DNA from 4 places in the Bradyrhizobium sp. BLXBL-01 genome. Region 1 is predicted to be linked to each of the others. Evidence: predicted binding sites of a transcription regulator. Region 1 holds the regulator's gene; each other region holds the start of a gene.
What was found. Region 1 encodes PhoB, which activates phosphate uptake and scavenging genes when phosphate is short. Its sites were predicted from a motif close to TGTCATNNANCTGTCAT; they were not measured.
Positions count from the first base shown of each region.

Region 2: the regulator PhoB is predicted to act here: its motif matches at 1,937-1,953, upstream of ACNJYA_RS01920 (DUF2794 domain-containing protein).
Region 3: the regulator PhoB is predicted to act here: its motif matches at 2,670-2,686, upstream of ACNJYA_RS07055 (YdcH family protein).
Region 4: the regulator PhoB is predicted to act here: its motif matches at 3,312-3,328, upstream of ugpB (sn-glycerol-3-phosphate ABC transporter substrate-binding protein UgpB).

Region 1 is NZ_CP182471.1:7,959,090-7,966,143, forward strand. It holds gene ACNJYA_RS36860 (Hsp33 family molecular chaperone) at 1-230, opposite strand, end outside; gene argF (ornithine carbamoyltransferase) at 401-1,336, opposite strand; gene ACNJYA_RS36870 (aspartate aminotransferase family protein) at 1,336-2,544, opposite strand; gene ACNJYA_RS36875 (GcrA family cell cycle regulator) at 3,005-3,517, shown strand; gene phoB (phosphate regulon transcriptional regulator PhoB) at 3,789-4,496, opposite strand; gene phoU (phosphate signaling complex protein PhoU) at 4,511-5,227, opposite strand; gene pstB (phosphate ABC transporter ATP-binding protein PstB) at 5,239-6,060, opposite strand; gene pstA (phosphate ABC transporter permease PstA) at 6,057-6,902, opposite strand; gene pstC (phosphate ABC transporter permease subunit PstC) at 6,907-7,054, opposite strand, start outside.
Region 2 is NZ_CP182471.1:395,841-402,894, forward strand. It holds gene acnA (aconitate hydratase AcnA) at 1-456, shown strand, start outside; gene ACNJYA_RS01915 (DUF1223 domain-containing protein) at 688-1,464, shown strand; gene ACNJYA_RS01920 (DUF2794 domain-containing protein) at 2,020-2,391, shown strand; gene ACNJYA_RS01925 (GNAT family N-acetyltransferase) at 2,507-3,037, opposite strand; gene ACNJYA_RS01930 (Bax inhibitor-1/YccA family protein) at 3,314-4,105, opposite strand; gene ACNJYA_RS01935 (ABC transporter permease) at 4,382-6,952, opposite strand; gene ACNJYA_RS01940 (ABC transporter ATP-binding protein) at 6,949-7,054, opposite strand, start outside.
Region 3 is NZ_CP182471.1:1,491,635-1,498,688, reverse strand. It holds gene ACNJYA_RS07065 (EAL domain-containing protein) at 1-931, opposite strand, end outside; gene ACNJYA_RS07060 (NAD(P)/FAD-dependent oxidoreductase) at 1,134-2,258, shown strand; gene ACNJYA_RS07055 (YdcH family protein) at 2,404-2,583, opposite strand; gene ACNJYA_RS07050 (YdcH family protein) at 2,913-3,119, shown strand; gene ACNJYA_RS07045 (hypothetical protein) at 3,243-3,461, shown strand; gene ACNJYA_RS07040 (hypothetical protein) at 3,559-3,810, shown strand; gene ACNJYA_RS07035 (GGDEF domain-containing protein) at 3,807-4,517, opposite strand; gene purE (5-(carboxyamino)imidazole ribonucleotide mutase) at 4,660-5,148, shown strand; gene ACNJYA_RS07025 (5-(carboxyamino)imidazole ribonucleotide synthase) at 5,145-6,251, shown strand; gene aqpZ (aquaporin Z) at 6,295-7,017, opposite strand.
Region 4 is NZ_CP182471.1:286,343-293,396, forward strand. It holds gene ACNJYA_RS01365 (sn-glycerol-3-phosphate import ATP-binding protein UgpC) at 1-157, opposite strand, end outside; gene ugpE (sn-glycerol-3-phosphate ABC transporter permease UgpE) at 164-1,012, opposite strand; gene ugpA (sn-glycerol-3-phosphate ABC transporter permease UgpA) at 1,012-1,893, opposite strand; gene ugpB (sn-glycerol-3-phosphate ABC transporter substrate-binding protein UgpB) at 1,942-3,258, opposite strand; gene ACNJYA_RS01385 (CaiB/BaiF CoA transferase family protein) at 3,478-4,683, opposite strand; gene ACNJYA_RS01390 (organic hydroperoxide resistance protein) at 4,862-5,287, opposite strand; gene ACNJYA_RS01395 (MarR family winged helix-turn-helix transcriptional regulator) at 5,443-5,901, shown strand; partial or broken gene ACNJYA_RS01400 (GIY-YIG nuclease family protein) at 5,905-6,140, opposite strand; tRNA gene ACNJYA_RS01405 (tRNA-Ala) at 6,299-6,374, opposite strand; gene ACNJYA_RS01410 (TIGR02300 family protein) at 6,470-6,877, opposite strand; gene aroA (3-phosphoshikimate 1-carboxyvinyltransferase) at 7,036-7,054, shown strand, end outside.

The sequences.
Region 1 (7,054 bases):
CCGAGCAGCGTGGTCAGCACGATGGCCTCGCCGAGCAGCTTGCCGACCGGCGCGGGATAATCGTGCTTGGTGAGGATGTCGTCGAGCGCAGGGCCAAGCCGCACCAGGCGCCCGCGCACGTCGAGCGCGTCGACCTCGTAAGGCAGCACGGCGTCATCGACCGGAACCGATGATGGCGCGCGAACCGGGCCTTCAGGCCCGGTATTCATGTCAGGAGATTGGAAAACCATGGCGCATTATCTGGGGTCGGTGGGCGGAAATGGAAGGGGAACGGCCGCATTCCGTCGTCCTCAGAACGACGGGCCGCGTAGCCGGGATGGAGCGCAGCGTAATCCGGGGAGATCGTTCCGCACGCTGAGAACCCCGGATTTCGCTGCGCTCCATCCGGGCTTCAGAAAGGCTACTTCACCGCGTCGAAGCACCAGGCCAGAATTCCCTTCTGCGCGTGCAGGCGGTTTTCGGCCTCATCGAACACGACCGATTGCGGGCCGTCGATCACTTCATCCGTGACCTCCTCGCCGCGATGGGCCGGCAGGCAGTGCATGAACAATGCATCCGCCTTGGCCAGCGACATCAGCTTGGCATTGACCTGGTAGGGCTTGAGCACGTTGTGACGGTGCTCGCCCTCCTTGTCGCCCATCGACACCCAGGTGTCGGTGACGACGCAATCGGCGCCGCGCACCGCGGCCTCGGGATCGGTACCGAGCACGATCGGCGCGCCCGTCGCCTTGATCCAGTCCCGCATGACCTTTTTCGGTGCGAGCTCCGGCGGCGTTGCGACGTTGAGCTGGAATTTGAAGCGCTCGGCGGCATGGGCCCAGGACGCCAGCACGTTGTTGTCGTCGCCGGTCCAGGCCACCGTCTTGCCCTCGATCGGGCCGCGATGCTCCTCATAGGTCATGAGGTCGGCCATCACCTGGCAGGGATGCGAACGCCGGGTCAGGCCGTTGATGACGGGCACGGTGGCGTTGGCCGCAAGCTCCAGCAGCGCATCGTGATTGAGGATGCGGATCATGATGGCGTCGACATAGCGCGACAGCACCCGCGCGGTGTCGGCGATGGTCTCGCCGCGGCCGAGCTGCATCTCGGCGCCGGTGAGCATGATCGCCTCGCCGCCGAGCTGGCGCATGCCGACGTCGAACGAGACGCGGGTGCGGGTGGAGGGACGCTCGAAGATCATCGCCAGCGTCTTGCCTTCGAGCGGCCTGACCGGCTGCTGCGCCTTCTGCTTCGCCTTCATGGCGGAAGAGGCGGCGAGCATGCTCTTGAGCTCCGACAGCGGCAGCTCGTTGATGTCCAGGAAGTGCTTTGGAGCTTTGTTGGGCGTCGTGCTCATCAGCTTGCCGCCCGCTTGGTCTGACTGGAGGAGATCGCCGTGCAGGCGCGTTCGAGCCGGCCGACGCTGTCCTCGATTTCCGCTTCGGTGACGATCAAGGGCGGCAGGAAGCGCACGACATTGTCGCCGGCCCCGACGGTGAGCAGCTTTTCGGCGCGCAGCGCCGCGACGAGATCGCCCGAGGGCACCACGGCCTTGATGCCGATCAGGAGGCCCTCGCCGCGCACCTCGCTGACGACATCGGGATGACGATCGATCACGGAGGCGAGCTTCTGCTTGAGCAGCAGCGACATCTTCTGCACGTGGTCGAAGAAGCCGGGCTTGAGCATGACGTCGAGCACGGCGTTGGCAGCCGAGATCGCGAGCGGATTGCCGCCGAAGGTGGAGCCGTGCGAGCCGGGCCCCATGCCGGCGGCCGCATCCGCGGTCGCCAGCACCGCGCCGATCGGGAAGCCGCCGCCGAGCGCCTTGGCGAGCGACATCACGTCCGGTGTGACGCCGGTGCGCTTGTAGGCAAAGAGCTCGCCGGTGCGGCCCATGCCGGTCTGCACCTCGTCGAAGGCGAGCAACAGGCCGCGCTCGTTGCAGAGCTCGCGCAGCGCCTTCAGGAAGGCGGGAGGCGCAGCACGAACGCCACCCTCGCCCTGGATCGGCTCGATGAGAATGCCGGCGGTGTGCGGGCCGATCGCCTTCTTCACGGCGTCGAGGTCACCGTGCGGCACCTGATCGAAGCCGTCCATCGGCGGACCGAAGCCCTCGAGATATTTCGCAGATCCCGTCGCAGCCAGCGTCGCCAGCGTGCGGCCATGGAAGGCGCCTTCGAAGGTGATGATGCGATAACGCTCCGGATGGCCCTTGGAGAAGTGATGATGGCGGACGAGCTTGACCACACCTTCCAGCGCCTCGGCGCCGGAATTGCAGAAGAACACGAAGTCCGCGAAGCTCTCATTGCAGAGGCGGCTTGCGAGCTTCTCGCCATCGGGGCTCTGGAACAGGTTCGACATGTGCCAGAGCTTCGTCGCCTGCTCCTGCAACGCCTTGACCAGCGCGGGATGAACGTGGCCGAGCGCATTCACCGCCACGCCCGAGGTGAAATCGAGATAGCGATCACCATTGGTCGCGATCAGCCAGCAGCCTTCGCCGCGCTCGAAACCGAGGTCGGCCCTGGCGAAGACGGGGAGCAAATGCGGCGCGGCGCTGTTAGTCATGACGTCACTTGAATGTTGCGGACGGTGTGAGGCACGCATTGCGCAACGCACCATTGACCGGCCCCGGAAAACGAAACGTGCCGCCTTTTAAGGGCGGCACGTGGCACTATCTTATGCCTGGAAAGACGGGTGTCAATGCCGCCCGGAAAGCCTCGCGAAACGCTGAATCCGTAGTCTTGCGGTGCCGATTTTGCGGGTTTTTCACCACGGAACATGTGGAAGCGAGTCGGCGGACTCTTGCGCGGGAGTCACGCCATATTGTAGCGTTTGGACTGTCAGATACGACATCTCGTGCAGCAGTTCTGATCCCAAAAGTCCTCATGTACCGGCGTAAACGTTCGGGCGTCTTGAGCGCGCCCGGCGAGCCTTAAGGGATTCTGGCGGCACGGGTTTTTCAAGGCTTTAGGCAATCGCGGCGAAGGCTCCAGGATGGCAGGCGCGCTGCGAGGGAAAGGGTGCAATGACGGTTTTGACCTGGTCCGATGATCGCGTCGAGCAGCTGAAGAAGCTCTGGGAGGCCGGACTTTCGGCCAGCCAGATCGCGGCGGAGCTCGGCAATGTGACCCGCAATGCCGTGATCGGCAAGGTGCACCGGCTCGGCCTGTCCGGCCGCGCCAAGAGCCCTTCATCGGCAGCGCCGCGGCCGCGCAAGGCACGGCCCGCGCAGCACATGATGCGGGTGACGCGACCCGTTGCGCGCGGCAACACCGCGCTGGCGCAGGCCTTCGAGGTCGAGGTGGAAGCCGAGCCGGTTACCTACGACAACGTGGTGCCGATGAGCCAGCGCCTGTCGCTGCTGGAATTGAACGAGGCGACGTGCCACTGGCCGGTCGGCGATCCATCGAGCCCGGATTTCTTCTTCTGCGGCGGCAAGGCGCTCTCGGGCCTGCCCTATTGCGCCCAGCATTCGCGCGTGGCCTATCAGCCCGCAGCGGACCGCCGTCGCGCACCGGCGAAGCCGAGCACGCGCTGAGCTTGCGGAATTAGTTGGCTGCACATACGGCAGCCGTCACACGATGACGGCTGAACTCACTCGGTGCCATCCCCGCGAAGGCGGGGATCCATAACCACAGGGCGCGATCGTTGCGCGAGATGGTCACTCCGAGTCATCGTCAAACCACGTCCTGTGGTTGATCGCGACGAGCGCAAGCGCTCGCGCTGAGATCCCGGGCTCGCGCTGGGCGCGCCCCGGGATGACGGTTGAGGGTGTAGCCGCAGCTCACCACACCAACAGCTCGCAGATCTTACGTCTGCTCGGCCTTCGCGAAGCGATCATCCAGCGCGTAGCCGGCGCCGCGGACGGTGCGGATCGGGTCCTGCTCGCGGCCGAGATTGAGCAGCTTGCGCAGGCGGCCGATATGGACGTCGACGGTACGCTCATCGATATAGATGTCGCGGCCCCAGACGCTATCGAGCAGCTGCTCGCGCGAGAACACGCGGCCGGGATGCTCCAGGAAGAACTCCAATAGGCGATATTCGGTCGGGCCGAGATCGATCGGCCGGCCCGAGCGCGCCACGCGGCGCTTGTCGCGGTCGAGCTCGATGTCGCCATAGGCGAGCACGGTGGCGAGCCGCTCGGGGCTGGCGCGCCTGAGCAGACCCTTCACGCGCGCGAGCAGCTCCGGCACCGAGAACGGCTTGACGATGTAATCGTCGGCGCCGGTTGCGAGGCCCCGTACCCGCTCGCTCTCCTCGCCGCGCGCAGTGAGCATGATGATCGGCAGCTGCTTGGTCTCGGGACGGGTCCGAAGCCGCCGGCACAGCTCGATGCCCGACAGGCCCGGCAGCATCCAGTCGAGCACGATCAGATCGGGAATGTGCTCCTTGAGGCGGGTGTCGGCGTCGTCGCCGCGCATCACCGTCTCGACGTCATAGCCGTCGCCTTCGAGGTTGTAGCGGAGAAGCTCGGTGAGAGCTTCCTCGTCCTCTACCACCATAATGCGTGCGCCCATGTTGTCGTCGCTCCTTAGGTATTCGGCACCGTCGTGGCGAAGGTCGTCATGTCGCCCTTCGGCCGCTTGTCGGTGATCGCCTGGCCCTCGATCATGTAGAACACGGTCTCGGCGATGTTGGTGGCGTGGTCGCCGATCCGCTCGATGTTCTTGGCACAGAACATCAGGTGGATGCAGAACGAGATGTTGCGCGGATCCTCCATCATGTAGGTGAGGAGCTCGCGGAACAGCGAGGTGCAGATGGCGTCGACTTCCTCGTCGCCCTTCCACACCGCCATCGCCGCCGGCAAATCGTGCGCGGCATAGGCGTCGAGCACGCTCTTGACCTGCTGCTGCACGAGGTCGGTCATGTGCTCCAGGCCGCGGAACAGCTTGAGCGGATGGAAGTCCGTCTCCAGCGCCGCGACGCGCTTGCCCATGTTCTTGGCAAGATCGCCGATGCGCTCGAGATCGGTCGCAACGCGCATGGCGCCGACGATCTCGCGCAGGTCGACGGCCATCGGCTGGCGGCGGGCGATGGTGAGCACGGCACGCTCCTCGATGCGCTTCTGCAGCGCGTCGAGATCGGCGTCGGTGGTGACGACGCGCTGGCCGAGTGCCACGTCGCGGCGGATCAGCGCGTCGACGGAATCGACGATCATGCGCTCGGCGATGCCGCCCATCTCGGCGACCAGGCGAGTGAGCTCCTGAAGGTCGCTGTCGAAGGCCTTTACGGTATGTTCAGAACCCATATTCCGTCTCCTCAGCCGAACCGGCCGGTGATGTAATCCTGCGTGCGCCGATCGCTCGGCGACGTGAAGATCTTGCTGGTGTCGTCGAACTCGATCAGCTCGCCGAGATACATGAAGGCGGTCTTGTCGGAGACGCGCGCCGCCTGCTGCATGTTGTGGGTGACGATCGCGATCGTGTAGTTCTCGGACAATTCCTGGATCAGCTCCTCGACCTTGGCGGTCGAGATCGGGTCGAGCGCCGAGCAAGGCTCGTCGAACAGGATCACCTCGGGCCGCACCGCGACGGTGCGGGCGATGCAGAGGCGCTGCTGCTGGCCGCCGGAGAGCGACAGGCCGGAGGCATTGAGCTTGTCCTTGACCTCGTTCCACAGCGCGCCGCCGCGCAGCGCCTTCTCGACGCGGCCGTCCATCTCGGACTTCGAGATCTTCTCGTACAGACGAATGCCGAAGGCGATGTTCTCGTAGATCGTCATCGGGAACGGCGTCGGCTTCTGGAACACCATGCCGACCCGGGCCCGCAACAGGTTGAGGTCCAGCTTGGCGTCGAGGATGTTGGTCTGGTCGAGCAGCAGCTGGCCGGTGGCGCGCTGGCCCGGATAGAGGTCGTACATCCGGTTGAAGATGCGCAGCAGGGTGGACTTGCCGCAGCCCGACGGGCCGATGAACGCCGTGACGCGGTTGGTGCCGAGCGTCAGATTGATGTTCTTCAGCGCGTGGTGCTCACCGTAGTAGAAATTCAGGTTGCGCGCGGTGACCTTGGCGGGCGCCTCGGGCAGCGGCTGCGAGCCGGGATGAACGGTCGGCGCGCTGACGGAAACAGACATTTCACTCATTTTGCAGTCCTCTCGGCGCCAAGGATGCGCGCGCCAATGTTCAGGGCAAGCACGGTCAGGGTGATGAGCAGCGCGCCGCTCCAGGCGAGTTGCTTCCAATATTCGTAGGGGCTCTGCACGAAGTTGTTGATGGTGACAGGTAGGTTCGCCATCGTCTTGTTCAGGCCGAGGCTGAAGAACTGGTTCGACAGCGCCGTGAACAACAGCGGTGCGGTCTCGCCCGCGACGCGGGCGGTCGCCAGCAGCACGCCGGTGATGAGGCCGGAACGCGCGGCACGATAGGCGATGCGCTTGATCACCAGCGAGCGCGGCAGGCCGAGCGCAGAGGCCGCCTCGCGCAGCGGATTCGGCACCAGCAGCAGCATGTCCTCCGTGGTGCGCACGACGACCGGGATCACGATGACGGCGAGCGCGAGGCTGCCCGCGATCGCCGAGAAGCCGCGCATCGGCACCACCACCGCCCCGTAGATGAACAGGCCGATGATGATCGAGGGCGCCGACAGGAGAATGTCGTTGATGAAACGGATCACCGAGGTCAGCTTGTCGTTGCGACCGTATTCGGCAAGATAGGTGCCGGCGAACAGGCCGAGCGGCGCGCCGATGCCGACGCCGATCACGGTCATGATCAGCGAGCCGACGATGGCGTTGAGCAGACCGCCTTCGTTCGATCCGGGCGGCGGCGTGTTCTCGGTGAAGACCTGGAGGTTGAGCCCGGCCAGGCCGTTGTAGAGCAACGTCATCAGGATCAGCGCGAGCCAGGTGACGCCGAACGCAGCGGCTGCGATGCAGAGTCCGCGAATGACGATGTCCCAGCGGCGGCGGCGCGAATAGATCGGGTTCATGGCTTCACTTCCCCGCCTTGGTTTCCAGGCGCAGCAGCATCAACCGGGCGGCCGCGAGCACGAAGAACGTCAGCACGAACAGCAGGAGGCCGAGCAGGATCAGGCCGGACTGGTGCAGGCCGTCGCTCTCGGCGAACTCGGATGCGATCGCG
Region 2 (7,054 bases), 690 kb from region 1:
TGGCCCGACGGCGAGCAGATGTCGATCTACGACGCCGCGATGAAGTACCAGGAAGAGAAGGTGCCGCTGGTGGTGTTCGCCGGCGCCGAATACGGCAACGGCTCCTCGCGCGACTGGGCCGCCAAGGGCACGCGCCTGCTCGGCGTGCGCGCCGTGATCTGCCAGAGCTTCGAGCGCATCCACCGCTCCAACCTGGTCGGCATGGGCGTGCTGCCGCTGACCTTCGAGGAAGGCACCTCCTGGTCGTCGCTGGGCCTCAAGGGCGACGAGAAGGTCACGCTGCGCGGCCTCGTCGGCGACCTCAAGCCGCGCCAGAAGCTGACCGCGGAGATCGTCTCCGGCGACGGTTCGCTGCAGCGCGTTTCGCTGCTCTGCCGCATCGATACGCTGGACGAGCTCGACTACTACCGCAACGGCGGCATCCTGCACTACGTGCTGCGCAAGCTCGCGGCGTAAGCGCGGATTTGTGAACGATGGCTCACTGCGAAGTGAGTAGAAGCCTTAACGAAGGCGGCCTATCAAAGGCCGCCTTCGCGCGTTTGCGGTACGCTTCAGATGGGCCCGCCCGGCGGAAAACCTCCCCTTGGACGGTGGCCCGGACGGATGAATGTACCGCGCCCCGTAAGACTACGGTGACCATCCGGCGATAAGATTTCCCTCTGAGAGCAACGGTGTGCGGCGTTCGACATGACGACAATGACGGCTTCCCATCTGATTCCACGTTGGTCCGGTGCCCTCTGGTCGGGAGCTCTCGGCATATGTGCGATCATCGCCGTCATTCGTCCTGCCGAGGCTGATCCCCGCGCCGTCGTCGAATTGTTCACCTCGCAGGGCTGCTCCTCCTGCCCGCCCGCCGACCAGATCATCGGCGATCTCTCCAAGGATCCCTCGGTCATCGCGCTGAGCATGCCGATCGATTATTGGGACTATCTCGGCTGGAAGGACACGCTGGCGGATTCGCGTTTCTCTGCACGGCAGCGCGCCTATTCGCGCATGCGCGGCGACCGCGAGGTCTACACGCCACAGGTCGTGGTCAACGGCTCCACGCATGTCATCGGCAGCGATCGCGCCGGCATCGAGAACGCGATCGGCAAGACCGACAAGGGCAACGGCGTGATGAGCGTGCCGGTGACGATGTCGCTCTCGGGCAAGCAGATCAACGTGTCGGTGGCCGCGAGCAAGGAGCCCACGGTCTCGCATGGCGAGGTCTGGATCTGCTCGATCGCCAAGTCGGTGCCGATCGCGATCACCCGCGGCGAGAATCGCGGACAGCAGGTCACCTATCACAACGTGGTGCGCAACCTGCTCAAGGTCGGCGACTGGACCGGCCGTCCGGAGAGCTGGACGGTGCCGATCGAAAATCTCACGCGCGACGGCGTCGACGGCGCAGTGGTCTACGTCCAGGACGGCAGCCGCGAGCGACCGGGCCCGATGTTGGGTGCGGCGTACACGTCGCTGCATTGAAGCAAGCAGAACGTCTCAGCAATTGATGCTTCGCCATTCCGGGGCGCGCGAAGCGCGAGCTATGCTGCGCAATTGCGCACCTGAGAATCCATCGATCCATTGTGCAAGCTGAGCAATGGATTCCGGGTTCGCGCCAAGAGGCGCGCCCCGGAATGACAGTGGCCGGAAACATCGCGACACAAACAAAAAAGGACCAACTTGCGTTGGCCCTCCTTGTCGTGCGTACAGACCCGATCCTGTTCGACCCCGGGGGGCTGGGGGCTGAGGAATCCGGAACCGAAAGGACCGGGTCAACGCACACCAGTCTTTTCGCAATGCAGGGCGGCGGGCGGTTGGCGGAAAAGCGGCGATACTATGATTCCTGCTAACGATCCCGTGACGGTTTGCCGCGACGGAGTTCCACCCTTGCGTGTGCCCGGACGCACTGTCGATTCGACCGGTTGAGCCCCTTGCGGCGCGGAACGGTTGGCGCAATCATGCAAGTGTCATGAACGCGGTTCCCGGGACGGTCTTCGCGGACCCGGGTCATAGCCGTGCGATGAGGAGGCGCTTCCCATGAGTCTGACGTCGGAGGATGCCGAGCCGAGCGAGCAGCGCGCGGCGGCGCGTCCCGCCGCGGCGCATGCGCCGCCGAACCGGGTGACCTTCAACCGGCTCGAGCTGCACCGGATTCTCAATCTCTACGGTCGCATGGTCGCCGACGGCGAGTGGCGCGACTATGCCATCGACTTCCTGAAAGACCGCGCCGTGTTCTCGGTCTATCGCCGTGCCTCGGAAGTGCCGATCTACCGCATCGAGAAGGACCCGCGCCTCGCGCGCAAGCAAGGCATGTACAGCGTGATCTCGGCGACCGGCCTGATCCTGCGCCGCGGCCACGAGCTCGAGCGCGTGCTGCTGGTGATCGATCGCAAGCTGGCGGTAGTGTAGCGGCACGAACGCTGCCGTAGGGTGGGCAAAGGCGCACCGCGCCGTGCCCACGTCCTATCTCAATCGCCGCGAACGGTGGGCACGCTTGCGCTTTGCCCGCCCTACGAAACCGAGCTTACTTCCCCGGCACCGTGCGCGCGCCCTCGCCGAGGTCGCGCTGCATCATCACCGTGTCCAGCCAGCGCCCGAATTTCAGCCCGACGCTGGGATGCGTGCCGATCATCTTGAAGCCGCACCTTGTGTGCACGCCGATCGATCCGGCATTGGCGGAATCGCCGATCACCGCGATCATCTGGCGGAAGCCGCGCGTCTCGCATTCGGCGATCAGCCGTTCCAGCAGCATTGAGCCGACGCCGCGGCGGTGGAAGGACGGATCCAGATAGATCGAGTTCTCCACCGTGAAGCGGTAGGCCGGCCGCGGCCGGTAAGCGCCGGCATAGGCATAGCCGGCCACGCGTCCGTCCAGCATGGCGACGAAGTAGGGATAGCCGCCGTCGATCAGCGCGCGATAGCGGCGCGTCATCTCCGTAAGGTCAGGCGGCTCCAGCTCGAACGTCGCCGTGCCCTCGCGGACGGCCTGCTGGTAGATGGCGGTGATGGCGGGAAGGTCGGCCTCGGTGGTGGGCCTGATATCGGGTGCGGACATGGCGGGAAGATTAGAGTCTTCCCGCGGCGGCCGGAAGGGGTTCCGCCGCCTCCACCCCCGGCATTGCGAGCGGACCCTCCACTTTCTCCGCCGTCATTCCCCGCGAAGGCGGGGAATCCAGTACGCTGCGGCCTCTCGGTCAATCACGACTGCGTCTGGAATACTGGATCGCCCGCTTTCGCGGGCGATGACATTGAGCGTGTGGCGCGCTCCCGCCCCAAACAAAAACCCCGGCCTCTCGGCCGGGGGTTCGTGTCGTTCGCTCGGTCCTGTCGCCTACTCGCGCTGGCCGAGGAGCTGCAGCAGCAGCGTGAACAGGTTGATGAAGTTCAGGTACAGCGACAGTGCGCCGGTGATGGCCGCACGCTCTGCGATGTCACCGCCGGCCGAGGCATAGCCGTAGATGTAGTCGTTCTTCAGCCGCTGGGTGTCCCACGCGGTGAGGCCCGAGAACACCAGCACGCCGACCACCGAGACGATGAACTGCAGCATCGAGCTGGCCAGGAACAGGTTCACCAGGCTGGCGATGATGATGCCGATCAGGCCCATGAACAGGAACGAGCCCATCCCGGTCAGGTCACGCTTGGTGGTGTAGCCGTAGAGGCTCAACGCACCGAAGGTGGCCGCGGTGATGAAGAACACCCGCACGATCGAGGTGTGGGTGAACACCAGGAAGATCGACGACAGCGAGATGCCCATCAGCGCCGAGAACACCCAGAACAGGATCTGGGCGGTCGAGGGGGCCAGACGGTTGATGCCCGCCGAGATCACGAACACCATCGCGAGCGGCGCGAGCATGAACAGCCACTTCAGGGGGCTGACGAACATGGCGTAGCCGAACGGCGTCAGGAACAGCTTGCCGACGCGGACGGCGTCCGCCGTCGGGACGTCGGTCACGGCGGCCATGTAGACGCCGAGCGCGGCAAGGCCGGTGATAGCCAGGCCAATGCTCATGTAGTTGTAGATGCGCAGCATATAGGCGCGCAGGCCGGCATCGACCGTCGCGGCGTCGACACGCCCGGCGGCCCTGCCGAAAGGAGAAGCGTAGTTACGGTCTAGGTCCGACATGGTCGAATTCCCGTTGGTTGGTCCGGTCCGGCATGAGGGTCGCCATGCCGCCGGTTCGTCAAATTCTATCTCGGAGACCGCTGCCAGCCGACTAAATTTTGGCTCACAATCGGGGCCCCGAACCCATTCGATATGTGGGAAACTAACACATTCGCTGCAACCTTCCACGCGCGGCCGAATGTCGCCCTTGGCGGCAATCCTGACGCGGAGCTGACGAGCAGCGTGGTTAATCGCGGAAACCGGGGCGATTCCGGGTCGATCCGCCGCTTCAATTTGTCACAAATTTCGCAACACCGTCGCGGGCTTTTTGTTCAATGCCAGCAGCGTGCCGGCAAGCCCGAGCCCGACGGTGACGACCAGCGCGGCCGCGACCACGCCGGCGGCGCTGCCGGCCTGCCAGACGAAGCTCAGCGTCATCAGCCGCGTGACGATCATCCACGCCGCGATGCTGCCGGCGATCACCCCGAACACCGCGGTGGCAAGGCCGATCAGGAGGTATTCGAGAGCATAGGCGCCGAGCAGCCGCAGCCGCGTCGCGCCCAGGGTCTTCAGGATCACCGCATCATAGACCCGGTGGCGGTGGCCGGCGGCGAGCGCCCCGCCCAGCACCAGGATCGCCGAGATCAGGGTCACGGCGCTGGCGCCGCGGATCGCCAGTGCCAGATTGGTCACGACCGAGCCGACCGTCTCCATCACCTCGCGCACGCGCACGCTCGTCACCATCGGATAGGCGTCGGCGATCTCCTTGATGATCTTGCCGTCGCCCGCCGCATTTCCGCCCGCTTCCGTCAGCGTCGCGATGTGGGTGTGCGGCGCGCCCTTGAAGGCGTTGGGCGAGAACACCAGGACGAAATTGATGCCGAGCCCCTGCCAGTCGATCGTGCGCAAATTGCTGATCTTCGCCGGGATGTCGCGGCCGAGCACGTTGACCACCACCTCGTCGCCGAGCTTGAGGCCGAGCCCGTCGGCGATCTTCTTCTCCATCGAGACCAGCGGCGGGCCGGAATAATCGGCGCGCCACCACTCGCCCTCGACCACCTTGGAGCCCTTGGGCAGCTCGGCGGTGTAGGTCAGCCCGCGGTCGCTCTGCAGCACCCATTCGGAATCGGTTGTGGGCTTGAGCTCCTCGGCGCGCACCCCGCGCGCGGCGACGATGCGCCCGCGCAGCATCGGCACGTCCTCGATTCGGGCGCCGGGGGCGATCCGGTGCAGATAGGCGTCGAACTGCTCGGCCTGCGCGCTCGGAATGTCGATGAAGAAGAACGACGGTGCCTGGTCGGGGAGCGCGGCCAGGAACTGCCGGCGCAGATTGCCGTCGATCTGGGTGATGGTGACGAGCACGGCGAGCCCGAGTCCCAGCGACAGCACGACCGAGGGCGTCAGCGCGCCCGGCCGGTGGATGTTGGCGATCGCCAGCCGCAGCATCGGCAGCCGCGTCCGCGGCAGCCGGCGTGCGATCGTCATCAGCAGGGCGGCGATGCCGCGCAGCAAGGCGAACACGACGACGGAGGAGGCCACGAACACCGCGGCGATGCGCTTGTCGAACGACAGGCCGATCACGACCGCGACGAGCAGTGCGATCACGACCCCCATGAACACGAGATAGCCCGCACGCGGCCGGTGCCATTCGGAGCTGATGGTGTCGCGGAACAGCGCGGCCACCGGCACGTCGTGCACGCGCCCGAGCGGCCACAGGCCGAAGGCAAGCGCAGTGAGGAGGCCGTAGACGAAGGACAGCGCGAGCTCGTCGGCATGCACGGCCGGCACCACCGGCAGCGGCAGCAGCTTGCCGAACAGGCCGACGATGGCAAAGGGCATCGCGGCGCCGAGCGTAAGGCCGATCACGGATCCGATCGCCGCCAGCAGGACCACTTGCGCCAAATAGATGCCGAACACGTCCCGGCCGGTGGCGCCGACGGCCTTGAAGGCGGCGATCACCTCGAGCTTGCGGTCGATGTGGCTCTTGACGGCATTGGCGACCCCGACGCCGCCGACCAGCAGCGCGGCGAGGCCGACCAGGGTCAGGAACTGCGTGAAGCGGCTGATATTGCGTTCGAGCTGCGGCGAGGCATTGGACCGGCTGCGGATCTCCCAGCCGGCTTGCGGCGCGGCGCTGCGCGCATCCGCGATGAAGGCTTCGGTGGCGCGCTCGTTGTTCGCAGCCTCTGGCAGCTTGACCCGGTAGACCCAGCGCACCAGGCTGCCGGGCTGGATCAGGCCGGTGGCGCGCAAGGCCGCCTCGCTGATCAAAAAGCGCGGCCCGAAGCCGATGCCGCCCGCGAGCTTGTCGGGCTCGGCCTCGACCCTCGAGCGGATCTGGAAGGTCGCCGCGCCGATGGTGACGCGGTCGCCGGTCTTGAGCGAAAGCCGCGCCAGCAGGGTCGGATCGGCGGCGGCGCCGAACGCACCGTCACGCTCGGCGAGCAGATCGGCCATCGGCAGGGGCGGCGCCAGCGTCAGCTGCCCCAGCATCGGATAGGCGCTGTCGACCGCCTTCATCTCCACCAGCGCCAGCTTGCCGTCAGCCGAACGCGCCATGCCGCGCAAGGTCGCGGCGGTCGACAGCGTGCCGTGCGAGCGCAGGAACGCGACCTCTTCCGGCTTGGCCTCGCGCTGGAACAGCACGAACGAGACGTCGCCGCCGAGCAGTGTGCGGCCCTCGCGTGCGAGACCATCGCTCAGGCTGGCGGACACCGAGCCGACGCCGGCAATCGCCATCACGCCGAGCGCGATGCAGGCGATGAAGACATAGAAGCCGCGCAGGCCACCGCGCAATTCGCGCAAGGCGTAGCGCAGCGACAGCGCGACGGCGTTCGGCTTCGCGAACGGTTCGGCCACGGCGCTCATGCCGGCGCAGACTGCGTGTCGATGCGCCCGGAGCGCAGGCGGATGACGCGGTCGCAGCGGCGTGCGAGCGAGGAATCGTGCGTCACCAGCACCAAGGTCATG
Region 3 (7,054 bases), 1.8 Mb from region 1:
TATTGCTCTCGTTGCGGACCACGATCCGGATCGAGGCGACCGTGCGCTGCGCGCCGGCACGATCCACGTCGAACTCGTTGCGGTACTGGCCATCCGGCGAATTGAGTGCCGCCTCGTCGGCCGCCTCGATGCTCGCGGCCGAGGCCGATGCAAACAGCTCCCGCGCATTCCTGCCGACGGCGAAGTCCCGCGACAATCCCCAGAACTTCTCATAGGCGCTGTTGGCGAAGATGTAGCAGCCGTCCTCGATGTTCTTGGCCGCCACGCAGGCCGGCACATGGTCCAGCACCGTCTCCAGGAACTGCTTGGTGGAGGCGAGCTGCCGCGACAGCCTGCGCTCCTCGCTGACGTCGAGATGGGTCGCCACCGAGCCACCGTTCGGCAGCACGAAATATTTCACCAGGATGGCCCGTCCGTCGGGCAGCTCCGTGATCAGGCCGTTGACGCTCGATGCCTTGTCGTAGAACTCGGCGTCGGAGGCGGCATTCAGCACCCCGCGCCTGCGACGAAGCTCGAGAAGGTCGTGGCCATTCATGCCAGGCCGGACTTCCGACCGCGTCAGGCCATAGATCTCGAGATAGCGGTCGTTGCAGAAGATGATGCGGCGCTGCGCATCCGTCATCACCACGCCCTGGTTGAGATTGTTCATGGCGGAGGAGATGAAGGCGTTGCGCCGCAGCTGCAAACGCCTGGACCGGCGCAATGAGGAATGGATCCACAGCCCGATCGCGGCGAGGAACGCGCAGACCACGATGCCGGCGATCAGGGCTTCCCAGATCACGCCCGGATCAAGCCCGGTGAGATCTCCCGCCACGGCAAGGCTGTCCGATGCCGCAAAGGCGCGCGCAGGCGCGCCCGTGCCGGCCAGGCATAGGAGGGCCTGCACAGCAATCGAAAGCGTGCTGCCCACGTGCCAGTTCTTCTCAGCCATCAGCCACCCGCGATTTCAACGTCGGATTGTCTGGCCTCGCGGGTTTGGATCGGGTAAACGCCTGAGGGAACAACAGAATAATGTCACGTGAAATACGGCAATTGCCCTGACATGATAAACGCCTTCTTAACGGAAGCCCCGCCTGCGCGCCCCTGCCCGGGCCATACGCCACCGGTGCTTCCAACTGGTATCCTGCACAACCATGGATAGGGTCGACTGCGTCGTCATCGGAGCCGGCGTGATCGGTCTCGCGGTGGCCCGAAAGCTCGCCCAGGCCGGGCGCGAGGTGATCGTGCTCGAGGAAGCCGAGGCGATCGGCACCGTCACCTCCTCGCGCAACAGCGAGGTGATCCATGCCGGCATCTACTACCGCGCCGGGAGCTGGATGGCGCGCATGTGCGTGGCCGGCAAGCACGCGCTCTACCGCTACTGCGACGAGCGCGGCATCCCGCACAAGAATTGCGGCAAGCTGATCGTCGCGACCAGCCCGAAAGAGACCGAGAAGCTGCAATCGATCAAGGCCCATGCCGAGGCCAACGGCGTACTCGACATGCAGCTGCTCTCGGGGGAGGCCGCACGCGCGCTGGAACCTGCGCTCGCCTGCGACGCCGCGCTGCTGTCACCGTCGACGGGCATCATCGACAGCCACGCCTACATGCTCTCGCTGCGCGGCGAAGCCGAGGACGCCGGCGCGGCTTTCGCGTTTCACACTCCACTGATCCGTGCCAAGGCGGCGGCCGGATTCATCGAGATCGATGCCGGCGGCGAGGCACCGATGACGCTGCAATGCAGCCTCCTCGTCAACGCCGCGGGGCTGTCGGCGACGCATGTGGCGCGCAGCATCGACGGCATGCCGCTGGACCGGATTCCAGCGGCCTATCTCGCCAAGGGAAACTATTTCAGCTGCAACGCCAAGGCGCCGTTCTCGCGCCTGATCTATCCGGTGCCCGAGCCCGGCGGATTGGGGGTGCACCTGACGCTGGACATGGCAGGACAGGCGCGCTTCGGGCCTGACGTCGAATGGATCGAGACGATCGATTACGAGGTCGACCCCTCACGCGCCGAGCGGTTCTATCCCGCGATCCGCAAATACTGGCCGACGCTGCCTGACGGCGCGCTGATGCCGAGCTATTCCGGCATCCGCCCGAAGATCGTGCCCCCGGCCGTGGCCACGCAGGATTTCTTGATGCAGGGCCCGCGCGATCACGGCGTTGCAGGCCTGATCAATCTGTTCGGCATCGAATCGCCGGGATTGACGTCCTCGCTCGCGATCGCCGATCACGTCGCCGAGCTCGCAGACATCGAGAGCGCTTCGAGAAGCGGATAAGTGTTGGTGTCGAGACCACGCGTCCAAACAAGAGTGAGCGCCGCGCAAACCTGTTGCACGGTGCACACCTTGCAGCAGGGATGAGCACGAATGCTCTCATCCCTGCGTGAAGGATGTGATCAACTCTACACTGTCACGGGGGTTACTAGTGGAGCGTGTCGCCTTGCTTCAGACGCTCGATCTGGTCCTTGACCATCAACTTCCGGCGCTTCAACTCAACAATTTGCAGGTCGTCTGTTGAAAGGTGCACGAGAGCTTCGTGCAATTCGTTTTCGAGAAGTTTGTGCTTCCGTTCCAATTCAACGAGATGTGCCTGAATTGTCATTCGAAACCTCCTCGGTAGGGTTGAACCTCAGGATTCGATCCGGACGCCTAAGTCTACATCACCGATTCGTCCTGTCGATGGGTAACCGTCGTCGCGGCGTCATTTTTGAAAGTTCATATGTAACGAAGCGTGACTAGGGGAACCACGCCGGAAAAATCCATGATATCAATGCGCCGGCGCCACGCCGCAGCTCCTCGCAGAAATATCTTGCGGGAGATCGGCGATGCGGGATCGCAGATCGCTTGCGATCACGCGGCGCAAGGACGATAATTTCCACAGGGCATCCACAGCCCAGATCTCACGCCTATCGGTTTTCGGCCACCGCAGACATGACCAATGAAGATGAGCGTGAGCTCGAAGCCGAGCTCACCCGGTTGCAGCAGGAACACCGAGATCTCGATGCGGCGATCGATGCGTTGCATCAATCGCCCGCCCCCGACCTGTTGCGGTTACAGCGCCTGAAAAAGCGCAAGCTGTTGTTGCGCGACCGCATCGCTTTCATCGAAGACCAGATTACGCCCGACATCATCGCCTGAGCCGGTCTCGCGCGGCGCCCGCCGCTTCCGAATCCGCTTGACTCAATAAGAACAAAATAGGAACATTCGCGGGCGCCCCAACACCTCAGAGAACGCTCAAGACAACACACGAGGACAACGCAGATGTCGGCGACCGCCCTTCTCGACAACAGCCATTATGAGCAGGCCTGCGATCAGGCGATCGCGATGTGCGACGGCAATCTGCGCAGCACCATCAAGGCGCTGATCATGGCCAACGAATATCTGGAAGCCGAGCTGGAGGAATTGCAGGCGGCGATTTCCGCGGGCTGCATTCCGGAGACTTCGCGCAGCAAGATGCGGAGCAAGAGCAGCGCCGCCTGATTTTCAAAGCGCGAAGAGACCGCGCTTTGTTTTAAGCATGATCTTGTCGGAAAACCGCTTCACACTTTTCCGGATCATGCTCCATCGGAGCAACGCCATGTCGGATGTGACCTATTACGTTGCAATGCCCTTTTTGATCGATGATGACGGATCCCCCGTCGCAGGCGCGGCAGAGGAGTGTCAGTCCTCGACGGCGGCGCTGCGACGCGCAGAGATTCTGGCGCGCGGCGCCGGCCATATCGGCGCGGTCGCATTCAGCCGCAGCGGCGATCCCATGACCGGCGAGTTCGGGGATGCGACGCTGCTGCGCAAGTTCGGCAACGTGCCGGAAGATCTTGCAACCCTCTAGACGAGCGCTCGCTGCGGAGCCTGATCCGCCGCCTCGTGCCGGCGGTGCGCCTTGCGCACGTACATGGCGGCATCCGCTTCCTCCAGGGCGCGAGCTGCCGCGGACTGCGGACCGAGCAGGGCGACGCCCGCCGAGGCGCCCGCGGTCACGTGCTGGCCGCGAAAGACGAAGGACAATTCGTCGATCGCCTGCTCCAGGGCGGCGGCCTTCGCCTTGGCATCGGTCTCGCTGAGATTCCAGAGCAGCAGCGCGAACTCATCGCCGCCGAGGCGGCCGACCACGTCGGAGGCGCGGACCTGTCGCGTCAGCGTGGCGACAATCGCCTTGAGCACCTCATCGCCGGCGGCATGACCGAAGGAATCATTGATCGGCTTCAGCCGATCGACGTCGAGCACGATCAGCGCCCCGCTGGCGCGGTAGCGCTTCATGTAGGCGATGGCGCGCGCGAGCTCGCGCTCGAAACCGCGCCGGTTGGGGATATCGAGCAGGAAATCGGTGTCGGCGGCCGCCTCGAGTTCCGAGATCCGCAGCAGGGCTGCCTTGAGCTTGCTCCTGAGGCCGCGAATGGCCGCCTTGCTGTCGTCGGCAGCAGGCGCTCCGCGCAAGGCCGGTTTGGCCGCGCGGCTCGAAGCGGCTTTGGATCGGCCGGCGCTGATGGTCCGGCCCTTTCCGGCCTTCGCAGAGCTCGCCCTTTTTGGTTTCTTCATGGGCATCCTGCTCAATGAAGGCTTGCGGGGATTCACCAAGACAGGATAGTGGATTCCCTTCTCCTTGCCACCGCCTTGCGAGCCGCCGGCCGGAAACATTAATCTGGCCTATCTTTCTGTTTTTCTGGGCACAATTGACCTCATGACCGCGCCAATCGCCATCATCATGGGAAGCCAGTCGGACTGGGACACGATGCGGCACGCCGCCGACACGCTTGACGCGCTCGGCATTGCTGCCGACAGCCGCATCGTCTCGGCCCACCGCACACCCGACCGGTTGTTCGCCTTCGCCAAGGGCGCCAAGGCCGCGGGTTACAAAGTCATCATCGCCGGGGCCGGTGGCGCGGCACATCTGCCCGGCATGGCGGCAGCGCTGACGGAACTCCCGGTGTTCGGCGTTCCCGTCGAATCCAGGACGCTCAAGGGCGTCGATTCGCTCTATTCGATCGTCCAGATGCCCGCGGGCATCCCGGTCGGCACCCTCGCCATCGGCAAGGCCGGCGCGATCAATGCCGCGCTGCTGGCGGCCGCCGTGCTGGCGTTGTCGGACCCGGCCCTGTCGGATCGCCTCGCCGCCTGGCGCAAGGCGCAGACGGAGGCGGTCGCCGAGCGCCCGGAGGACCAGGCGTGACGGACACCAGGCACGTGAAGCTGAAGCCCGGAGACACCATCGGAATCCTCGGCGGCGGACAATTGGGCCGGATGCTGGCCATGGCCGCGGCGCGGCTCGGCCTGCGCTGCCAGGTGTTCTCGCCCGATCCGGATTCGCCGGCCTTCGACGTCGTGCTGAACGCGACCTGCGCCGAATATGCCGACGTCGAGGCGCTCGAATTGTTCGCGCACGATGTCGACGTCATCACCTATGAATTCGAGAACGTGCCGGCGGCAGCCGCGCTGGTGCTGGACGCGCGCCGCCCGGTGCTGCCCAACCGCAAGATCCTCGAGACCACCCAGGACCGGCTCGCCGAAAAGGATTTCGTGACGAAGCTCGGCATCGGCACTGCCGCCTATGCCGACGTCACCTCCGTCTCCTCGCTGCGCGAGGCGATCGCCAGGATCGGCCTTCCGGCGGTGCTGAAAACCCGCCGCTTCGGCTATGACGGCAAGGGCCAGGCCATCATCCGCGAGGGCGACGACATCGCGAAAGTGTGGACCAGCCTCGCCACCAAATCGGCGATCCTGGAGGCCTTCGTGCCCTACGAGCGCGAGATCTCCGTGATCGCCGCGCGCTCCGCCACCGGCGAGGTCGAGTGCTTCGACGTCACCGAGAACGAGCACCGCGACCACATCCTGAAGATATCGCGTGCACCCGCGCCGATCCCGGATGCGCTCGCCGAGGAGGCGCGCAGCATCGCCGGCAAGATCGCAACCGCGCTCGACTATGTCGGCGTGCTCGCGGTCGAGATGTTCGTGCTCGCCAACGGCACCGGGCCGAAGGTGCTGGTCAACGAGATCGCGCCGCGCGTGCACAATTCCGGACACTGGACGCTCGACGGCGCCTCCATCTCGCAGTTCGAGCAGCACATCCGCGCCATCGCCGGCTGGCCGCTCGGCAAGCCGGTGCGCCACGGCGACGTCGTCACCATGACCAACCTGATCGGGGACGAGATCAAGGACTACGAAAAGTGGCTGAGCGTGCCGGGCGCGACCGTGCACATCTACGGCAAGGGCACGCCGCGCCCCGGCCGCAAGATGGGCCACGTCACCGAAATCAGGCCGCCCCGGGACGAGTGACGGGATCGCAGCAAAGGCTGCAATCCCGCCGGGTGCTTTTCGATTACGCCGTCTTCACGCCCGCAACGACGCCGGTGGGCTCCTCGCTGAGCCAGCGATAGATCACCCCGCCGAGCGCGCCGCCGATCAGCGGCGCGATCCAGAACAGCCAGAGCTGCGACAGCGCCCAGCCTCCGACGAACAGCGCCGGGCCGGTGCTGCGCGCCGGGTTCACCGAGGTGTTGGTGACGGGAATGCTGACGAGATGGATCATCACCAGCGCGAGCCCGATCGCCAGCGGTGCGAAACCCGCCGGCGCGCGGCCATGGGTGGCCCCCATGATGATGAACAGGAACATCATGGTCATCACCACCTCGGTGAGGAAGCACACGATCATGCTGTACTGGCCGGGCGAATGCGCGTCATAGCCGTTGGAGGCAAAGCCCTTGCCGACGTCGAAGCCGGGCGCCCCGCTGGCAATGACATAGAGCAGCCAGGCGGCAATGATCGCCCCCGCCACCTGGGCGACGATGTAAGGCAGGACCCGCCCCGCCGGAAAACGGCCACCGGCGGTAAGACCGACCGTGACGGCCGGGTTGAGATGGCAGCCGGAGATGTGGCCGATCGCATAGGCCATGGTGACGACGCTCAATCCGAAGGCCAGGGACACGCCGACCAGCCCGATTCCCACCTGCGGGAAGCCGGCCGCAATCACCGCGCTTCCGCAGCCCGCGAATGTGAGCCAGAAGGTGCCGATGGCTTCGGCAGCATATTTTTTGATGTCCATTGTGGTCCCCTCATTGCAAGATTCCGGAACAAAGCTC
Region 4 (7,054 bases), 580 kb from region 1:
GCCCCGCGACCATGCGCAGCAGCGTGGACTTGCCGCAGCCGCTTGGTCCGACCAGCACGCAGAACTGTCCGTCGCCGACATCGACGTCGACGCCCTTGATGGCCTCGAAGCCGCCGGGATAGGTTTTGCGGACACTGCGCAGGGTGACGTTGGCCATAAGTCTCTACTTCTCCGTCTCGACCAGGCCGCGCACGAACAATTTCTGCATGGCGACGACGACGAACACCGGCGGCAGCATGGCCAGCACGGCGGTTGCCATCACGATCGGCCATTCGGTCAGCGCGTCGGTGGTGGTGATCATCTTGCGGATGCCGATCTGGATCGTCTGCATGTCGTCGCGCGTGGTGATCAAGAGCGGCCAGAGATATTGATTCCAGCCGAGGATGAACAGGATCACGAACAGCGCCGCCATGTTGGTGCGCGACAGCGGCAGCAGCGTATCCCAGAAGAAGCGCAAGGGGCCGGCGCCGTCGATGCGCGAGGCCTCCAACAGCTCGTCCGGTACGGTCATGAAGAACTGGCGGAACAGCAGCGTCGCGGTGGCCGATGCGATCAGCGGCAGCGACAGGCCGGCATAGCTGTCGAGCATGTGCAGGTCGGCGACGATCTTGTAGGTCGGATAGATGCGGACCTCGACCGGGAGCATCAAGGTGATGAAGATGAGCCAGAAGATCGGCATCCGGAACGGGAAGCGGAAATACACGATCGCATAGGCCGAGATGATCGAGATCGCGATCTTGCCCACCGCGATCAGCAGCGCCATCACCAGCGAGTTCAGCATCATGTTGCCGACCGGCTCGCGGGTCGAGCCGCTCGTGCCGACGAAGATGGTCTGGTAGTAGGTCTCGAAGAAGTGGCCGCCGGGCAGCAGCGACATCTGCCCGTTCGCGATCACGGCGTTGTCCTGGGTCGAGGCGACGATCGCGATGTAGACCGGGAAGGCGACGATCGCGATTCCGATCCATAGGATGATATGGGCGACGTAGCGCCGAAAGCCCTCTTCCTCGACCATCAGTAGGTCACCTTGCGTTCGACGAAGCGGAACTGGATGCCCGTGAGCACGATCACCATGATCATCAGGATCACCGACTGCGCCGCCGAGCTGCCGAGATTGCCGCCGAGCAGGCCGTCGGAATAGACCTTGTAGACCAGCGTCTCGGTCGACTTGCCGGGGCCGCCGCGGGTCATGGTGTCGATGATGCCGAACGTGTCGAAGAAGGCGTAGACGATGTTGACGACCAGGAGGAAGAAGATGGTCGGCGACAGCAGCGGGAAGGTCACGGTCCAGAACCTGCGCATCGGGCGCGCGCCGTCGATCGCGGCGGCCTCGAGCACGCTTCTGGGGATGCTCTGCAGGCCGGCGAGGAAGAACAGGAAGTTGTAGGAGATCTGCTTCCAGGCGGCGGCCAGGATGATCAGCGATGCGGCCTGGTCGCCGTCGAGCAGCGGATTCCAGTCGATGCCCAGAGTGCGCAGGTAGCGCGAGAGCACGCCGAGCGAGGGATGCAGCATGAAGATCCAGAGCACGCCGACCACGGGCGGCGCCACCGCATAGGGCCAGATCAGCAGCGTGCGGTAGAGCATCGAGCCGCGCAGCGGCTTGTCCGCCATCACGGCGAGCAGCAGCGCGAACGACAGCGACGACACCGCGATCGCGAACGAGAAGAAGAAGGTGCGCAGGATCGCCTCGAAATAGGCGCGCTCCCTGAACAGCTCGAGATAATTGTCGAACCAGACGAAGCTGGTCGAGAGGCCGAAGGCGTCTTGGAGCAGGAAGGACTGGATCACCGCCTGCAAGGCCGGCCAGTAGAAGAAAATCAGGACGATCGCGAGCTGCGGCGCAACCAGCGCATAGGGCAACAGCTTCGACTGGAAAATGGCTTGCTTTTGCATGATGCCCCAGAGAAGCGGCAGGCCGGTGACGGCCTGCCGCTGGTCGCCTTACTTCACGGCGGTCTTTTCGAACTGGCGCAGCATGGTGTTGCCGCGCTCGACGGCGGCGTCCAGCGCCTGCTTGGCGGTCTTCTTCCCCGCCAGCGCCTGCTCGATCTCCTCCGCCCAGACGTCACGGAGCTGCACCATGTTGCCGAGGCGCAGGCCGCGCGAATTCTCGGTCGGCTCCTTGTTGGTCAGCTCGAGCAGCGGCGTCTCGAGATAGGGCTGGTCCTTGTAGAAGCCCTCGGCCTTGGCCTTCTCATAGGCCGCCTTGGTGATCGGCAGATAGCCGGAGGCCTTGTGGATGTAGACCTGGCGATCGGTGTCCGAGAGGAAGGTGAGGAACTTCGCGACGCCCTTGTAATCGTCCGCCGGCTTGCCGCCCATCACCCAGAGCGAGGCACCGCCGATGATCGAGTTCTGCGGCGCGCCCTTGGCGTCCGGATAATAGGGCATCGGCACCGCGGTGAAGGCGAACTTGGCCTGCGCCTTGACGTTGCCGAAGAACGCCGACGAGGTCAGGTAGAGCGGGCATTCGCCCGACGTGAAGCGGCCTTCGCCGGTATTGGTGCGGCCGGCATAGTCGTAGGTCTTGTCCTTCTGGAGCTCGACCAGGTTCTCGAGATGCTTGACCTGGAGCGGCCCGTTGAAGGAGAGCACGGTGTCGAAGCCGTCGAGGCCGTTGGCCTTGGTCGACAGCGGCACGTTGTGCCAGGCGGACAGCTGCTCGAGATTGACCCAGGTGACCCAGGAGTTGGAGAAGCCGCAGGTGGCATGGCCGGCCGCCTTCAGCTTCTTGGCGGCGTCGAACACTTCAGGCCAGGTCTTCGGGATCTCGACATTGGCCTTCTTCAGCTCGTCGAGGTTGACCCACATCACGGTCGACGACGAGTTGAAGGGGAAGGACAGCATCTCGCCTTTCGAGGTCGAGTAGTAGCCGGTGATCGCGGGCAGATAGGCCTTCGGATCGAACTTCTCGCCGGTCTCGGCCATCAGCTTGTAGACCGGCTTCACGGCGCCGGTCGCGGCCATCATGGTGGCGGTGCCGACCTCGAACACCTGCATGATGTGCGGCGCGTTGCCGGCGCGGAACGCGGCGATGCCAGCGTTCATCGTATCGGCGTAGTTGCCCTTGTAGGTCGGGATCACCTTGTAGTCGCTCTGCGTGGCGTTGAAGTCGTTGGCGAGCTTGACGATGACGTCGTTGTTGGCGCCGGTCATCGCGTGCCACCACTGGATTTCGGTCACGGCAAGTGCCGGCGAGGCGCCTAGCCCAACCGCGAATGCGGCAGCAGCAGCCGCGCCAAAATGTCGAAGAGCCATCAAGAAAACCTCCCTTGCCCGTCACTAAGAAGCGCTTGCGCTAGCAGCGCCATATGACGTTCACATGACTGTGTAAGCGGGAGAAACGAAAGCAGCAAGCGCCGCCAAATGGGAAGTCGTCAAATAGGCGAACACGGAGCGGTCAGCCACCGCCGTTCGCGCTGCACATGCGTGCGCGCGCCGCAGTGCGGCATTGGTTGATGTGAAGGGTGAGGGCCCCTAGCGTTTCCGCTCGGGACCGCAGACCGTGCCCTTTTCGACCATCGCGTCGATCTCGGCCTTGGAGTAGCCGAACTCGCCCAGCACCTCGGCCGCGTGCTGGCTGAATTTCGGCGGCACGCGGCGCAGGCTGGGCTTGCTGCGGTCGAGCCGGATCGGCGAGGCGACGCCCTTGTACCAGTCCTTCTCGATAATATCGCCGCGCGCGATCGTGTGCGGGTTGGTCAGCGCCTGGTCGATCTTCTGCACAGGCCCCGCAGGCAGGCCCGCCGCGAGCAGGCGATTACACAGCGGCTCGGCCTCGTGCTGGCTGAACACGGCGGCCAGCTCGGCGCGCAGCGCCTCGCGATTGGCGATGCGGTCCTTGTTGCGGGCAAAGCGCGGGTCGGTGCCGAGCTCGGGCTTGCCGATCTCCTTGGCGAGCTTGCGGAAGGTGCCGTCGTTGCCGACGCCAATGAAGATGTTGTCGGTCTTGGTCGGGAAGATCGCGTAAGGCACGAGGTTCGGATGCTCGTTGCCGGTGAGGCTCGGCGGCTTGCCATGCATGAAATAATTCGCGGTGTGCGGATGCATGATGGCAAGGCCGGTCTCGTACAGCGTCGTCTCCAGGAACTGGCCCTTGCCCGACCGCTGCCGCTCCGACAGCGCCATCAGGATGCCGATCGCCGCATAAAGTCCGGTGGTGATGTCGACCAGCGGCACGCCGATCCGCATCGGCCCGCTCTCGGGCGAGCCGGTCGCCGCGATCATGCCGGTCATGGCCTGGATGATGGCGTCATAGCCGGGATTGCCGCCGCGCGGGCCGTCGGCGCCAAAGCCGCAGATCCGGCAATGCACGAGGCGCGGGAATTTCTTGCCGAGGACGTCGTTGCCGATGCCCCATTTCTCCAGCGTGCCCGGCTTGAAATTCTCGATCAGGACGTCGGCCGTCTCCAGCATCTTGAGCAGCACGACACGCCCGCCTTCGGAGGCGAGGTCGAGGCCGATCGAGCGCTTGTTGCGGTTGATGCCGACGAAATAGGCCGCATCCTCCTCGTGGAACGGAGGGCCCCATTCGCGCACCTCGTCGCCCGCGGGCGGCTCGACCTTGATTACGTCGGCGCCGTGGTCGGCGAGGATCTGGGTGCAGTAGGGACCGCCGAGCACACGCGTGAGATCGATGACGCGCAGTCCGCTCATGGCACCCGTTGCGGCTTCAGAACTCATGCCTTCGCTTCTCCTGTGTCGACGTTCGAGCACAGGCCTAGCGAGGTTTGTTTGCGCCAGCAATGGGCCCTCGCGTAGGGCCGCATGCGCGGCTGCGCTGCCATGCCGCGGCGTGGCAAATTCGATCGGAAGCGGCCGGCCCGAGGGGGATCCCGGGCCAGCCAATCCGCGCTGCCGATCAGACGACCGTCAGGCGAACGTCGACATTGCCGCGCGTGGCATTGGAGTACGGGCACACCTGGTGCGCCTTGGCGACCAGCGCCTCGGCCTCCGCGCGGGCAAGGCCCGGCAGCGAGACGGCAAGATCGATGTCGAGGCCGAAGCCGCCTTCCGAGCGCGGGCCGATGCCGACGGTCGAGGTGACGGAGGCATCGGCCGGAACCTTCGGGCCGCCCTGCGAAGCCACGAACTTCATCGCGCCGATGAAGCAGGCAGCATAGCCGGCCGCGAACAGCTGCTCGGGATTGTTGCCGGCGCCGCCGCCACCGCCGAGCTCCTTCGGCGTGGTGAGCTTGACGTCGAGCGCGCCGTCGAGGGTCGCAGCATGGCCGTCGCGGCCGCCGGTGGCCTTGGCGCTGGTCTTGTAGAGGACGTTCACGGACATTTTCGTCTCCTCGGGTCTTTCCAGGTTGGGGTGTGAGCTTTATCGCAGGCAATTAGATTGCGCGCAATCTAAATCGGCGCGTCTCACATTTAATTGTTCGCAATTGAATGCGCCGCCGGCCGGGCCCAGAATGGGAGAAACGCACGAGATTCGTCATGGCCCGGAAATCAACGGCGGTCGACCCGCTTCGCCTCGACAACCAGATCTGCTTCGCGGTCTATTCCGCCACGCACGCCTTCAACCGCGTCTACAAGCCGCTGCTCGATCGGCTCGGCCTGACCTATCCGCAATATCTGGTCATGCTGGTGCTGTGGGAGCGCGACGACGTGCCGGTGAAGGACATCGGCGAGAAGCTGTTCCTGGATTCGGGCACGCTGACGCCGCTGCTCAAGCGGCTCGAGGCCGCCCATCTCGTCAAGCGCACCCGCTCGCGCGAGGACGAACGCCAGGTGCTGATCGCCCTGACGCCGCAGGGCCATGCACTGAAGGAAAAGGCGCGCGCCGTGCCGCACTCGATCCTGGCGGCATCGGACTGCTCGGTGTCGGAGCTGGTGGCGATGAAAGACGAGATCGTCGCGCTGAGGGATCGGCTGAATGCGGTGATCGGGGAGTAGGGGTTAGAGCCGCTTCTTGGCGAAGGCGCGACCGGACGCTGACTTCAAGTACTTCTCGAATGCGACGGCCTGCTTCTCGTTGCTGAATGCGACGTAAGTCTTGAGACGCCAAGGCCCGTATTTCGAGGTGTGGGGCACCTCGCCAGCATTGTGCTTTGCCAGTCTGGTTCGCAGGTCGTCGGTGATCCCGACATAAAAGTGAAGGGAATCGAGGCTCTCAGAATGTAGACGTATTTCACGGCACACTCCCCAGTCGTCGAGGGGGAGCTTACACCCGCGTTCTATCTGATGGGGCCCGGATTCGCCCTTCGGGCTACGCCGCGGCAGCCTTCGCTCACTTCGCTACGATGGAGCGGGGCTGGCTTGCCGAGCCGTAGCTCGCGAAGCGAGCGAAGGCTGGTGGAGCCAGGCGGGATCGAACCGCCGACCTCTTGCATGCCATGCAAGCGCTCTCCCAGCTGAGCTATGGCCCCTTAACCTTAGACGGGGTGAACCTGGTCGATCACCCCGGACCGGCGAGCCTTTCCGACTCGCGCGGTGCACCCTTTTTCACAGATCAGGGCTGATCTCAAGTCTCTTCATCACCTCCGACATCACCAATGATGTCGGTCACGTCCTCATCGCCCTCTTCCTCGTCGGCAATGAAGGTCGAATCGTCGTCATCATCGTCGTCGAGGGTCTCGTCGACCTCGATATCGTCCTCCGATTCGGGCACGACGGCCTTGACCTTGCCGGTGTTCTCCTCGGCATCGGCCTCCTCGAGCGAGACCAATTCCTCGGCCTCTGCCGGCTCCGGCGCGTTGTCCTGTGCCATGTTGCGGGCCTCGGCCCCACGGGGCGCGCGCGCAGGAGCAACCGGGGCGATCGGCACCACTTCGCCGGTATAGGGCGAGATCACCGGATTCTTGTTGAGGTCATAGAACTTCTTGCCCGTGGTCGGGCAAATACGTTTGGTTCCGAGTTCGGACTTGGCCACGGCAGGAATCCTGGGAATGTCTGAAAAGCGGTGCTTCACTTGGCTAGTTGGCGGCCCGCTGTCAATAGCGCATTACGGGAGAACGACATGCCCGTGACGGGGCGCGGACCATGTGATACCTGCGCGCCAGCCCATCGGGCCTATTCAAGGACACAATCTTGACCCATTCCGACCAAC